Regions from separate parts of the Marinagarivorans sp. genome, predicted to be linked through region 1. Evidence: predicted binding sites of a transcription regulator. Region 1 holds the regulator's gene; each other region holds the start of a gene.
What was found. The regulator FNR, encoded in region 1, switches genes on or off when oxygen is low (the NO sensors DNR and NnrR bind a similar motif). The targets are predictions, from matches to a motif close to TTGATNNNNATCAA.
Positions count from the first base shown of each region.

Region 2: AC3A8L_RS10340 (GbsR/MarR family transcriptional regulator) is a predicted target of FNR. The motif match lies at 1,562-1,575, and genes of this name have one in related genera.
Region 3: AC3A8L_RS07950 (periplasmic nitrate reductase, NapE protein) is a predicted target of FNR. The motif match lies at 2,058-2,071, and genes of this name have one in related genera.

Region 1 covers NZ_CEXWTU010000003.1:11,340-15,635, reverse strand. The annotation lists gene AC3A8L_RS00715 (hypothetical protein) at 121-861, opposite strand; gene fnr (fumarate/nitrate reduction transcriptional regulator Fnr) at 1,865-2,596, shown strand; gene AC3A8L_RS00705 (hypothetical protein) at 2,641-4,296, opposite strand, start outside.
Region 2 covers NZ_CEXWTU010000077.1:4,377-8,672, reverse strand. The annotation lists gene AC3A8L_RS10345 (cytochrome ubiquinol oxidase subunit I) at 1-921, opposite strand, end outside; gene AC3A8L_RS10340 (GbsR/MarR family transcriptional regulator) at 954-1,490, opposite strand; gene AC3A8L_RS10335 (hybrid sensor histidine kinase/response regulator) at 1,609-4,296, opposite strand, start outside.
Region 3 covers NZ_CEXWTU010000050.1:6,330-10,625, forward strand. The annotation lists gene napA (nitrate reductase catalytic subunit NapA) at 1-1,467, opposite strand, end outside; gene AC3A8L_RS07945 (chaperone NapD) at 1,464-1,742, opposite strand; gene AC3A8L_RS07950 (periplasmic nitrate reductase, NapE protein) at 1,754-1,999, opposite strand; gene AC3A8L_RS07955 (PAS domain S-box protein) at 2,263-4,296, opposite strand, start outside.

The sequences.
Region 1 (4,296 bases):
TAACTCATTGAGCAACGATGGTAAGTGGCGACATAGCATTAGCGGATGAAGTATTGCCCCCTCAAACCTAGCCCTTAGACTCTAAAGCTTATGTCGCACACACTAAATATCAGTAATGTCTTATGGGGCCATGTAATAGAATCGAGAGCGCGACCCGTCGTGTAACATATTCATAGTATCAGTATTACTATTTGTCGGAACTGAGTCTAAATCGATAATGCTAGGCGAATCGAAACCAAACTCATACGAACTGCCATTCCATGCAAACGGGTAAATCTTATCTGAAACACCTTGCTTGGCAAAATATAAGCGATAGTTTTGACCATCATGAAGCATTGCCCAGCGAGACTTATCAGCATCAGAAGGTGTGCCGGCAATAGGAATTGCAGGGATTGACCGATGCCCATACTGGTAGGTAGAGCCATTCCAACCGAATTGATAGACTGTAGTTTGGTCATAACTCAGCATATATAAACGATATACAGAACCATCATGTAGCATCGAAAAATCTTCCGGGTTAGCATCTACGGGCTTGTTCGTGATACGTAATTGCGCAATCGAATTATGCCCATATTGATAGGTGCTGCCATTAAAGCCAAATTGATAGATGGTATCCTGACTACCTTCTTTAAAGAAATATAAGCGATAAGTAGACCCATCATGGAGCATTGCACTGCGATTATAGTCAGTATCAGCAGGTGCATTACTAACCCGAATATTCGGGATAGAGGCGAAACCAAATTGAAAGGTATCACCGCTAGGAAGGAGAGCAGCTTGGTTTAGGCTTTCAGCAAACGATGCTGATCCAGCCAACATTAGCGCAGCACTTAAGCCACAAGCTTTGAGGGTTCGGAAGTTCATAAAATTGTCCTTTAATGTGTCATTAGTGAACACGTTACGTGCTCACTAATGACAATAACCCGGCCCTCCACCCCAATCAATGGATGCGTTGATTGGGGTGACAAATTCTTGACTTAAAGTCATTATCTTGAGCTGCGTCACAAAAAATAATTTATTTTCTTGTGGGAGCGAATTCTCACCGAAACGAATAATGGCTCCCTCGCTAATTCAAGAGCACCTAGGGGAAAGAATCCCAAAAAGCAGTATTTATTGATATGGATACATCTTACGCAACCACAAAAATTAACCTCTAATCCAAGACCGCTACCCTAGGCCGTCGAAATATTGACTTTACCTAAGATGAGTAATTTCTAGCATTTGGATGCTGTTATTGTCGAAATTTCAATTTTCGCTTTTCATCATGACTAAATCGCCAGAAAATGAGCTTGAAATATGGCTGCGGGGTTATTTTTTTGGCATTGAAGCGCCGGGAGCGCTTGTATAGCACCCAGCCCTAGTATCAGGGCTATCGCTCTATGTATTTCCTGCCGTTATTACTAGTTAAGGTGCTCTCCATAAGGGCTGCAAAGCATTGAGTTCAAAAAGTATTCAATTCCTGTTATTCGGCCCCTTTTCGTTTAGCCCCTTTGTTTTATAGGCGATTTTCACAACGTCGGCGATAAAGCCAATAAAACACTAGAACTTGCTGCGATCATAGAGCGATAGCCCTGGCCCTAGTATGGATGCGTAGGGATAGACTTTGGCAGGAGCACAAAGTCGTAGATGGCTTGAGCGGCCCATAAAATGGCCACACAGTCATTTTCGGGATACTGATTTGGCCCAAAAGAGATTGTTTCGACAGCCTACTGCTACCCCTAATAGGCTACACCTTTGGTGCAATCATCCCGAACCAAACGGTATTTAGACTGTTATTGCGCAAAGTTTTCAATCACACCTTTTGTCTACTTACTAAGCCTTGTAAAATGCGTGGCAAATGGATTCCAAGTTCAGATAAGAGATAGCGATGAAAGCACACTGCAATACCGGTTCACCAGTCAACTGCGGAGAATGTCGTTTAGGGGATCTTTGCTTACCTATTAGCCTTCTACGCAATGACATCAATCAACTTGATGACATTGTTCAACGTGGCCGCCCCCTTCACAAGTCCGACAAGCTCTATTTTGCTGGCGATGCTTTTAAGTCTGTTTTTGCTGTACGCTCCGGTTCATTTAAAACCGTTACTGTCTCTACCGATGGAGAAGAGCAAGTCACCGGTTTTTATTTACCTGGCGAAATATTAGGCATGGACGGTATCGCAACAAGCACTCACAGCAATATGGCTATCGCACTAGAAACAAGCTCGGTTTGCGAAATACCTTTTCATCAATTAGAAGATTTGAGCGTTAAAATCCCTAACTTACAACGTCGTTTTTTCCAAATAATGGGGAAGGAAATTGCTAGTGACCAAGAACTTATTGGCTTATTAAGTAAAAATAGTGCAGATGAAAAACTGGCGTTCTTACTTTTAAGCATTTCACAACGTAACAGCCAACGGGGGTTATCCGCAGTTGAATTTTATTTGCCCATGGCGCGCTCCGACATCGGCAACTATCTTGGCCTCACGATTGAAACCGTAAGCCGTGTCTTGGGGCGCTTTCACAAAAGCGGACTAATCGCACTCGATAAAAAGCATGTCATTATTTTAGATATCGATGAATTAAAGCGAAAAGTAGGTGGCAACAAAAACAAGGAGTGACACGAAAAGCCAAGGCGGCATTTATTAATGCCGCCTTGGTGTTATCACAAGTACCGGGTCCACAAAACCTCAGCTCCCTCTGACGGTGGCATACAAGCGCTTGAGCATGAGCCACCATCAAAGTCTGGCACCTCATCCGGCCGATATGTGGCCGGCAAATTATCAAGGTCAATCGTTGTTTTCCCCGCCAAGTTATTTGCACCAACTCCAATTGCATTCGCGGCCGCAGACACATATCCATGCACAATTGTATCACCACCAGTCACAAGATTATTACCTGCCAACACTGTGCCGAACAATTCATTAGCAGCAGCCAACGTAATATTGCCACCCTTGTATACTCCTCCAGCAAATGGATCATTCCCGCCGGCCATCAGTACAATGTTTGTTAATGGAGAATAACGCATAACACTTAAATCTTGATCGCACAATTGCTCTGGATAAAGGTTCGCAAAATCAGTTGAAGGGGAAAGTGGATACGCCAGAGCACAGGTCGCGTTGTAGCCAATAAAATTGGGGGCATAATTTTTCATCGCACCCGATGTCACGATATTTCCTGTAGCAGCAAAAGTATTGTAGTACTCACCATTTGATAAATTTAAATTACCATCAAACCACACAACACCTGGCACTATATTTTTCCCCTCAATCGTCCATGTTTTCGAAGGCTGATCATAGCTAAAACAACTATTCGATGTTGAATACCCCTGGCATATCGTTTTAGTTCTAGCGGTAGGCGAAGTGCATTGTCCAGCACCATTAATCGCATCACACAAATAATCTCGGTGATCACGCAAGCCATCATGAGGATAAGAACCAACATAGTAAGTGCCGTCAGCTATTGTGTTTATATTTTTGACCGTGACACGAATATTTCCACTGATGTATTCGAAGACATAATTGGCTTCAGACTTCACCGTCCAAACGTCAATCTGGGGCTTAACGCGAGTAAAGGGCTCCAACTCCTCCATCAAGGGAACATTAACCTCCCCCCCCTCCACCACTTCGGCTGATAGCCCAGGACAATTGATTAATGCCACTTTAGCCACCAGTGAATCATGTAAATTCCAGCTAGTATCTGGGCAGGTTAGTGTTTTCTCCGTTTTAATATCTCTAGCATCGGCCCACACACGTAAAATAACATCTCCCCGGGTTTGGACTTTGTCTACGGGAGCAGAAACATCAACATCCCCTTGCGCGAGGATTGAGCCATAGAATGCCCATTGGATTAAATCCGCAGAACCTAGCGTATTGGCGACGCCAACCCTGCCGCCAGCTAAGGATAAATCGCTATTGGCATACACAAGCTCAGCTGTTCCCGCATTTTTTAATGTAACCGTTCCCAGCGCCGAAGCTTTGTTGACATTAGCCGCGCCATCTAGCAACAAATTACCGTTAGTGAAAACCTCCTCCAAAGGCACCGCGCTCCCTAGCGTGACATCCCCAGTCGCATTCAGATAAGTCACACCAATTAACGCAATATTAAGTGCACTAACATCACCTTCAACATTAACCGTTGCTGGAGTTCCTATCGGTGCTTTTATCTCAATATCACCACCCAATGAAGTATCGTCAAAAAGATCAATATTCGCCTGAAGCAACTGACATAAGTCGCACACAGCATTAACCACTCGGTAAATCACTTGTATCGATGAACTCGCTTTTGCCGCACTATCGTAAGCTTTAATGTTTGCGGTAAC
Region 2 (4,296 bases), on a different contig from region 1:
AAATTCATTAAGTCCTTTTATTTCGCCCTCAGCGCTATGGGTGAGGATTAGGCTGGCAAGGTTGGGAATGCCGATGGCAAAGTCATTGCGGCGTTCCTTTTCATTAGGGATGGCAAATAGCAGCATGGGCGCGCCTTTTTCGGTTTCCCAAACACCTTCCATCGCGGCCACTTTTTGTGGTTGGTATTCAAAGGTATTTAAACCATGAAGGTCGCCAACAAGCGCCTGCATTGGGGCTAAAATTGCTGCCACAATGATGGCGATTTTTAAGGATTGTTGAGGTGTTTTTTTGGTGTCACCTTTCAATATTCGATACGCTGAAATTCCCGCAATTAAAAAAGCGGCGGTTAAGCCCGATGCAATCAATACGTGAATCATTCGGAAGGGGAATGACGGGTTAAAGATAATTTCTAGCCAGCTTACGGGAAAGGCAACGCCGTCACGCATCTCAAAGCCTGTGGGGGTGTGCATCCAAGAGTTTAACGCTAAAATCCAGAACGCCGAAAGCGTTGTGCCAATGGCGACAATGACTGTAGCTAAGGTATGCGTGCGGGGCGAAACGCGACCTTGACCAAATAACATAATGCCTAAAAAAGTGGCCTCTAGAAAAAAAGCCGTGAGTACTTCGTAGCCCAGAAGGGGGCCAGCAACATTGCCCACGGTTTCCATAAAGCCAGGCCAGTTAGTGCCAAACTGAAATGACATGGTAATGCCGCTAACAACGCCCATGGCAAACGTGAGCGCGAAAATTTTAACCCAAAAACGATAAGCCCGTTGCCATACCGGATGAGGTGTAATGTGTTGGCGTATTTTAAAGTACAGTAGAAACCAGCACAGTGCGATGGTGATAGTGGGAAACAGAATATGGAAACTGATATTGGCCGCAAATTGAATGCGGGATAAAATCAGTACGTCTAACATGATTAACCCCTTAAGCCTCAATAGGCTTTTTATTACTTACCTTTTAACTTACTTTTTAATTCCAAAACTTTGGTGACACCTGAGCCCAACTTCATCAGTGATTTCAACGTGTCTGGCTTCATGCCGCCGAGTGCAGTGGCCCATGTGGTCAGTAGTTCTAGCAGGTCGTGAATCTCTTGTTGGCGCTCGATGCTGTAGTTGCTTTCACCTTCGTGGGAGAGTAACTGCGATCGCAAAAGTGAGAGGGTGGGGTCTATTTCGCGTTTGCGTCGCTCTTCAAAAATGGTTTGTCCCATATCCCAAATACTGCCATTGGCGGTGAAGTACTCTTTGCGGTCGCCGGGTTTATGGCTTAGTTGAATCAATCGCCAAGATTGCAGCTCTTTTAGGCCCATACTGACATTGCCACGGCTAATACTTAGGGCTTCAGCGATTTGGTCAGCATTAAGAGGCTCTTCCGTGATGACCAGAAGAGCACAAATTTGGCCAACAGTGCGATTAAAGCCCCACCGGCTGCCCATTTCGCCGCAATGCATGATGAAGGTTTGGCTATCGTGAGGGAGCTTCATGGCAAGTGTTACCTGGGGGCTGTATTGGTTGTTCTGAATTTTCAGAAATTACTGAAAATTCTAAACCTTATTTGATGCGCGTCAAGACTTAATTTACGGTGTGAGGTTAGGGCGGGATTTAAATGGGCGAATTGTTTTCGGTGAGCATCAGTAGGTTAGCTACTTGAGGTAGCAAAGCGTGCTTGGATATAGGCTTAGTTAAAAAGTTATTGGCGCCGACGTTATACGCTTTGATCAAGTCGTCGTCGGTGATATTGGCAGACAGGAAAATAATGGGAAGCTGATTAACTGAATACTTAATTCGCAGTTTACGGCACAGCTCATAGCCATTCATTCCGGGCATCATGACATCAGTTATCGCCATGTCTGCGTGATGGCCTTGCTCAAGGTAATCTAATGCTTCTTGTCCTGACGAAGCCTCTACAACCGTGTAGCGATGTAGTTTCAAAATGCCATTTAAGACAATGCGATTGATGGCATCATCATCGACGATGAGTATGATTTTTTCTTCGGGGTTGCTGTGTAGGCATTCCAGTGTCGAGGGCGGTGGGCTAAGGCTGCTGTTTGTAATTGCGAAATTAGTCGAGGGTTGTGCTTGGGGTTGTAGGTTTTTTTGTTGGGGTGGCGGTTGTTGAGGCGATGATGGTGTGGCTAGGTGGCGCGGCTGGCTAGCGGCTGGCAGCGTAAATGAAAAGGTTGAGCCTTCATTCGGTGACGAGGTTACAGTAATTTGGCCGCCTTGAAGTTCAATCAACTGCTTGGCAATCGCTAGGCCTAATCCCGTACCTGAATAGTATTGCTCGCCATCTTGGTCTACTTGGTGGAAAACTTCAAAAATATGGTCAATTTGGTCTTCAGGAATGCCGATGCCGCTGTCGCGTATAACAAAACAAATGACATTATCGTTACGGCTTAGATTAATGTTAATGCAGCCTGTTGTCGTGTATTTAATGGCATTGCCGATTAGGTTGATTAATATTTGTTGCAGGCGATCTTCGTCAGCCATAGCGTAACGTGAGTTCTCGTCGAAATCATTAATCAATAAAAGACCTTTTTCCTCGGCTAAGGGGCGCAATAACGCATCGACAAGTATCATGACGGCATGTGTTGAAACGGGTTTAATTTGAACTTTAAGCTCTTGCACGCTAATTTTTGAATAATCAAGGATGTCGTTAACCAAGCTGGCAAGGCGCTTTCCGCTGTTTATGATCATGGATAATTTGTGAAGAACATCTTGGTCAAGTTGGTCTTGTTTTGTATCCATTAAATTTTCGGCGATGCCAATAATACCGTTTAGCGGGGTTCGTAATTCGTGGGATGTGCTGGCTAAAAAGGCGTCTTTAAACTTATCCAATTTTAAAAGCTTTGTATTTAGTGTTTTTTCATGTTGTAGCTGAACCTTGCGCGATTGAAAATAGAATATAAAAGAAATCAACAGTAAGGCTAATAACGAATAGAGGCTATAGGCCCACCAACTTAACCAGAGCGGGGGAAGTATGATGATTTCTATTTCGGCAGGTTCGTTAGACCATATGCCATCATGGTTGGCTGACTTCACCTTGAAAAAGTAGTGGCCGGAATCTAGGTTGGTGTAAGTTGCTGTTCGGCGATGGCCTACGTCATTCCAATGCTTGTCAAAACCCTCCAAAATATATTGGTAGGTATTTTGATCTGTAAGCTGATAGCTAAGAGACGAAAACTGAAAGGAAAAAACGGATTTTTTGTGATCTAAAGTAATAATTTTTGTATGAGTGATGCTTTTTTTAAGTGGTGAGTTATTTTCTTTTGAGGTGATAGGTTTATTAAAAATACTAAACTCGGTGATAACTGTACGAGGGGGGACTAGGTTTTTTTCAATTTTTGAGGGTGTAATTAATGTGAAACCGCCGGTGCTACCCGAAAAAACATCACCGTTTGCTAGAGTTGTAATGGCGTTGCGATTATAAACGTTGCTGATTAAGCCGTTGCGCTTAGTGAATTGAGTGAATGCGTGTGTTGTTGGGTTGAATTGATACAAACCTTGTAGGGTATTTAGCCATAGAAAACCTTGGCGGTCTTGAGTGATCCCGGAAATAATTAACTTTTCGAGGTCTGTGTTCTTGCCGATTTGAATAAACGTTTCTGTCTTGCGATCCAGTAAATTTAACCCGCCACCGTGGGTTCCAATCCATAAGTTATGCTTGTTATCTTCATAGATCGACTTAACAAAGCCGGCACTGATTGAGGTTGGGTCGCTTGCGTTGTGCTGAAATTGTCGGAAACGATAGGTTTCGCGATCAAATAAAAACAAGCCTCTATCCGAGGCAATCCAAAAGTCACCGCGCTTATCTTCATAGATATCACGACTATATAAATTACTCTTTTTGCCTGTATTTTTGTCGACGGGTTGGAAGTGAGTAAAGGTAGCGTCTTTGGGGTTAAAAAGGTTGAGGCCAAGCTCGGTGGCCACCCATAACTTGTGTTGGCTATCAATTAATAATCGCCAAGGTTCTACACCCAGTAAAGTGCCGTCTACGGATGGCTGATATTGGAAGTGTTCGAAAGTTTGAGTGTTTAAGTTGAAGCGGCTAAGGCCTTGTGACCAGCTGCCCATCCACAGCTGCTGATCGGCAGCGAGGGCTAAGCTCAGTGTGGTATTACCTGAAGGCGTGTGGATGTTGTTATCGTCATGGAAAAAACGCGTCATTTTTTCGGTACTGCGATTAAAATACGATAATCCAAAGCTTGTGCCTATCCATAAGTTTCCGCGCTCATCTTCCTCAACGGATAATACACCTCCATCGGTAAGCGATTGATCATCTTGAGA
Region 3 (4,296 bases), on a different contig from region 1:
GGCCTGCATATTGTTATTACACATCACCCAGTAAGCATTAATTTTACCGTCCTTAAGATGACGGTTATGCAAAACAGCATGCGCCCCAACCTTTGGATTAATAGTGCCTGCAGGTAGGTTCCAAATTTTCTCAGCTGTTTTACGATGCTCTTCTTTAGCAACAAGCAGATCGGCCGGTAAACGATGAGCAAAGGTACCCACTTCACGCGCTGTGCCGCACGCTGAAGGCTGCCCCGTTAAACTAAAAGGACTGTTGCCAGGCGTTGAAATTTTTCCGGTTAGCAAATGCAGATTATAAATTAGATTATTCATCCAGGCGCCACGGGTATGCTGGTTAACACCCATAGTCCATAACGACATCACCTTGATTTTTGGGTCCGCATAGAGCTTCGCCATTTTAATCAAGGCATCTTCACTAACACCACTGATTTCACTGGCTTTCTCTACCGTGTAATCGGCAACAAATTTAGCATAGGCATCGAAATCGATCGATTCAGAATCGTTTGGGTTATTCGCATTCTTGGCGATCTTTTCACGCTCATCCTCAGGCCTTAAACCATAGCCAATATCAGTAACGCCTTTACGAAAATTAGTATGTTTATTAACAAAATCCCAATTTACTTTTTTATTTTGAATAATGTAATTCGCAATATAATTTGCAATCGCCAAATCTGTATTGGGGTTAAAAATAACGGGAATATCGGCCAAGTCAAAACTGCGGTGCTCATAGGTGGACATCACGCAGACCTGCGTGCCCGGCGTACTTAAACGGCGATCGGCTATACGCGTCCACAATATGGGGTGCATTTCTGCCATATTAGACCCCCAAAGTACAAAAGCATCGGCATGCTCAAAGTCGTCGTAGCACCCCATAGGCTCATCAATGCCAAAGGTTCGCATAAAACCCGCAACAGCACTGGCCATACAATGGCGCGCATTAGGCTCTAAGTTGTTGGAACGAAAACCGGCCTTCATCAGCTTAACGCCAGCATAGCCTTCCCATACGGTCCACTGACCAGAACCAAACATACCAATTCCGTCGGGGCCTTTTTCGTTCAGCGTGTGTTTGAATTTTTCTGCCATAACGGTAAAAGCAGTATTCCAACTCACTTCAGTAAAATCACCATTTTTGTCGTACTTGCCGTCGCGCATACGAAGCAAAGGCATAGTCAGGCGATCTTTGCCGTACATGACTTTCGATAAGAAATAACCTTTCACACAATTTAAACCACGATTCACCGGCGATTTAATATCCCCATGAGTAGCCACCACTTGACCGGCTTTCGTCGCAACGTTCACACTGCACCCTGTACCACAAAATCGGCAAGGAGCCTTAGACCACGTTAAACGCGTATCGTCTAAAGCCGTAATCATGTTGCTAGCATCCGAGGGTAAAATAATACCTGCCGCAGCGCATGCGGTAGCCGTCGCTTGCTGCCTTACAAATTCTCGACGAGAAATACTCATAGTGTTTTCTCATAAAGGGGTTGATTGAGTTCAACGATTGACTCGTTGTGGTGATAAACCATCGTTGCAGAAATAACACCTTCAATCGATTTCAAGGCATCAATCTTCGCTTCTGTATCCCGTAAGGTAGCGGCCTCTAGTACAACGATGAGCTTCCCCTGTAATGGATCGCTCGCTGAAACAGAGGCGTTTCCTAATAAACTAATGTAATTACTAACCACAGGTAACGCGGAATTTACGACCTGCACAATAACGCTGCTAATATGTAACATCATCAAATAGCGCCTTAATGACCAAAAGTAATTTGCGACAACCAAATCGCTAAGCCGTAGGACCCAACAATGGCAATAGCCAGCAACGGGAATAAAAACACACAAATAAAGACGATCATTTTTAACTCATCTTTCTTACTGATAGGAGCACCCGACATCATCCATCTCCACGTTAAGCTATTAAGGCCTAAACATAGTGTTGCATTATTAAATTTAAGCTGAGAAAAACCAAGAAAACCGAAGCCTAGCCGTGACAACATCAATTAACAGTCATCAAGATAGACTACTACTATTAACCGCAAAGGAGGCCCTACGAATTTGACTTACATCAATGATTTTCACGTTATATTTATGGAATACAATTTTTTGCGGTAGCCACATGAGATATGAACACACAGAATGTTGTATTCACGTGAGGTAATGAAAGGGTTCTGCTTTCTCAACTAAGCACATATCGCGGTCTAAGGGCCGCTGAGCAATAGTCGCTATAAAACTAGGTTTACAGCCATAGTATTGACTGCTTTTAAGACGGCTCTTCAGTACTCGATAATGGCAGTGAAAAATAGAAGGTACTTCCAGAATCCTTTTCTGATTCCAACCACAGGCGACCTTTATGCTGCATTACAACCTTCTGTACAATACTCAAACCTATACCGCTGCCGCCGCCATACTCCGCATTACTGTGCAAGCGCTTAAAAACTTCAAAAATCCTTTCTTGATACTCGGGGGCAATTCCAATGCCATTATCAATGACATAAAAAACAACTTCGTCGTCTAACTCATCACACCCCAAAGTAATTCGGCGATCCAGCCCTTCGCTATATTTCATCGCATTTGAAATAAGATTTCTGAACACCTCTTTTATTCGGACGTTGTCACAGAAGACAACAGGCATTGGGGTAGCGTAGCTAACAGCAACATTCAGCTCATCTAGTCGCGGCGATAACGACTCCAATACTTGTGTAATAAGATCGTCAATATCAACTTCTTTAAATGCAAGCTCTGTACGACCTAAACGAGAATAATTTAGCAAATCACTAATTAGGCGTTCCATATGCCCGGTTAAACGCGTAATACTCTGTAGCATCGCTTTGCCATCGCCATCCAATTCTTGACTGTAGTCTTCCTGCAAAAAAGTGGCGTAATTTGAAATCCCTCGTAAAGGTTCTTTTAAATCATGGCTCGCGATATGGGCAAAATCATCAAGCTCTTTATTGGAGCGTTTGAGTGCTTCTGTTTTTTCAGTATTGTCACGCTGCAATAATGTTTCTTCTGTGGAATTCCAAAGCACACCTCGAGCTCTCACGATTTTTCCATGCTCGTTCGAAAAATACCGGTACTTGCCCGTAACCCAAATAACCTCACCAGATAATTTAATTAAGCGGCAACAAAAATCAGTCACCTCAAGGTGGCGACGCGCATGTTCATCAACCATTCGGACATCGGCAATATCATGAGGGTGAATAACATCATCAATATCTTCCGGGCGCTCAGAAAAGGCACCTTCAGGCATATCAAGAATATTGTATAAGGTTGTGGACCACACCAAACGATTATCAGAGGCTTTCCACTCCCAACTCCCCAAACCAGAAGCATCCAAACCTAAGGCAATTAATTCATTGCGGCGTGCCAAACGATCTTCATACTCTAAACGTGTGTGAATATCACTAAAAACCACAACAGCGCCAAGGTTACAGTCGTCATCCGACATCAAAGGGGTACACACAAAATCTACCGGGACCGTCGTACCATCCTTACGCGTAAACAGTGCGTTGGGGCAGCGTGTTACCTGCCCCAATGAACACGCCTTAGTAATGGGGTCGTCATCGCCGTTATCCGAGTTGAAAATTACTTCACGAAAATTGACATTTCGAATATTGGTGGCATCGTAAGCCAGTAACTCACACGCGGCCAAATTAGCGTAAGTTACGCAGCCCATAGGATCGATACCGCAGACACCCTCCCCCAAATTAGCCATCAACAAACGTAACTGATTCTCGCTATCACGTACCGATTTTTGAGCACTGACCCGATCAGAGATATCGGCAATTAAAACTAAATAACGATAATCCCCTTCCCAAAGTATCTGCTTGAAAGTCACTTCAACCGGAACCCACTGTTTATCCAAACTGCATACCTTGGCAACAACGACAATCGGACGGCTTTTCTGCCCACCGAGATCTAACAATTTTTTCACTGAAGATAAATCGCAATCCGGTAAAACATCGTTTACTGTTGTCACTCTAATATCGATAGGCATCAAGCCTTGAGCGCTACTATTGGCGTATACAATAAAACCCTTCGTATCAACAACAACCAGTGACATCGGCAACGACTCTACAAGACTGTCTAATGTCTCATTTTGTCGACGCCGGTCTGTAATATCCTCTGATATACCTAAAATATAACGTGGCTTAGAATCACTGTCCCGAATAACCGTTTTACGTGTAAACAACCATCGTATTCCCGAAGGTGTATTAATACTTTCCTCGCCAACCTCTAGAGGCCCCTCATGATCAAGCACCTTAGTGTCAGTGACGGTACGCTTTAATGCGGC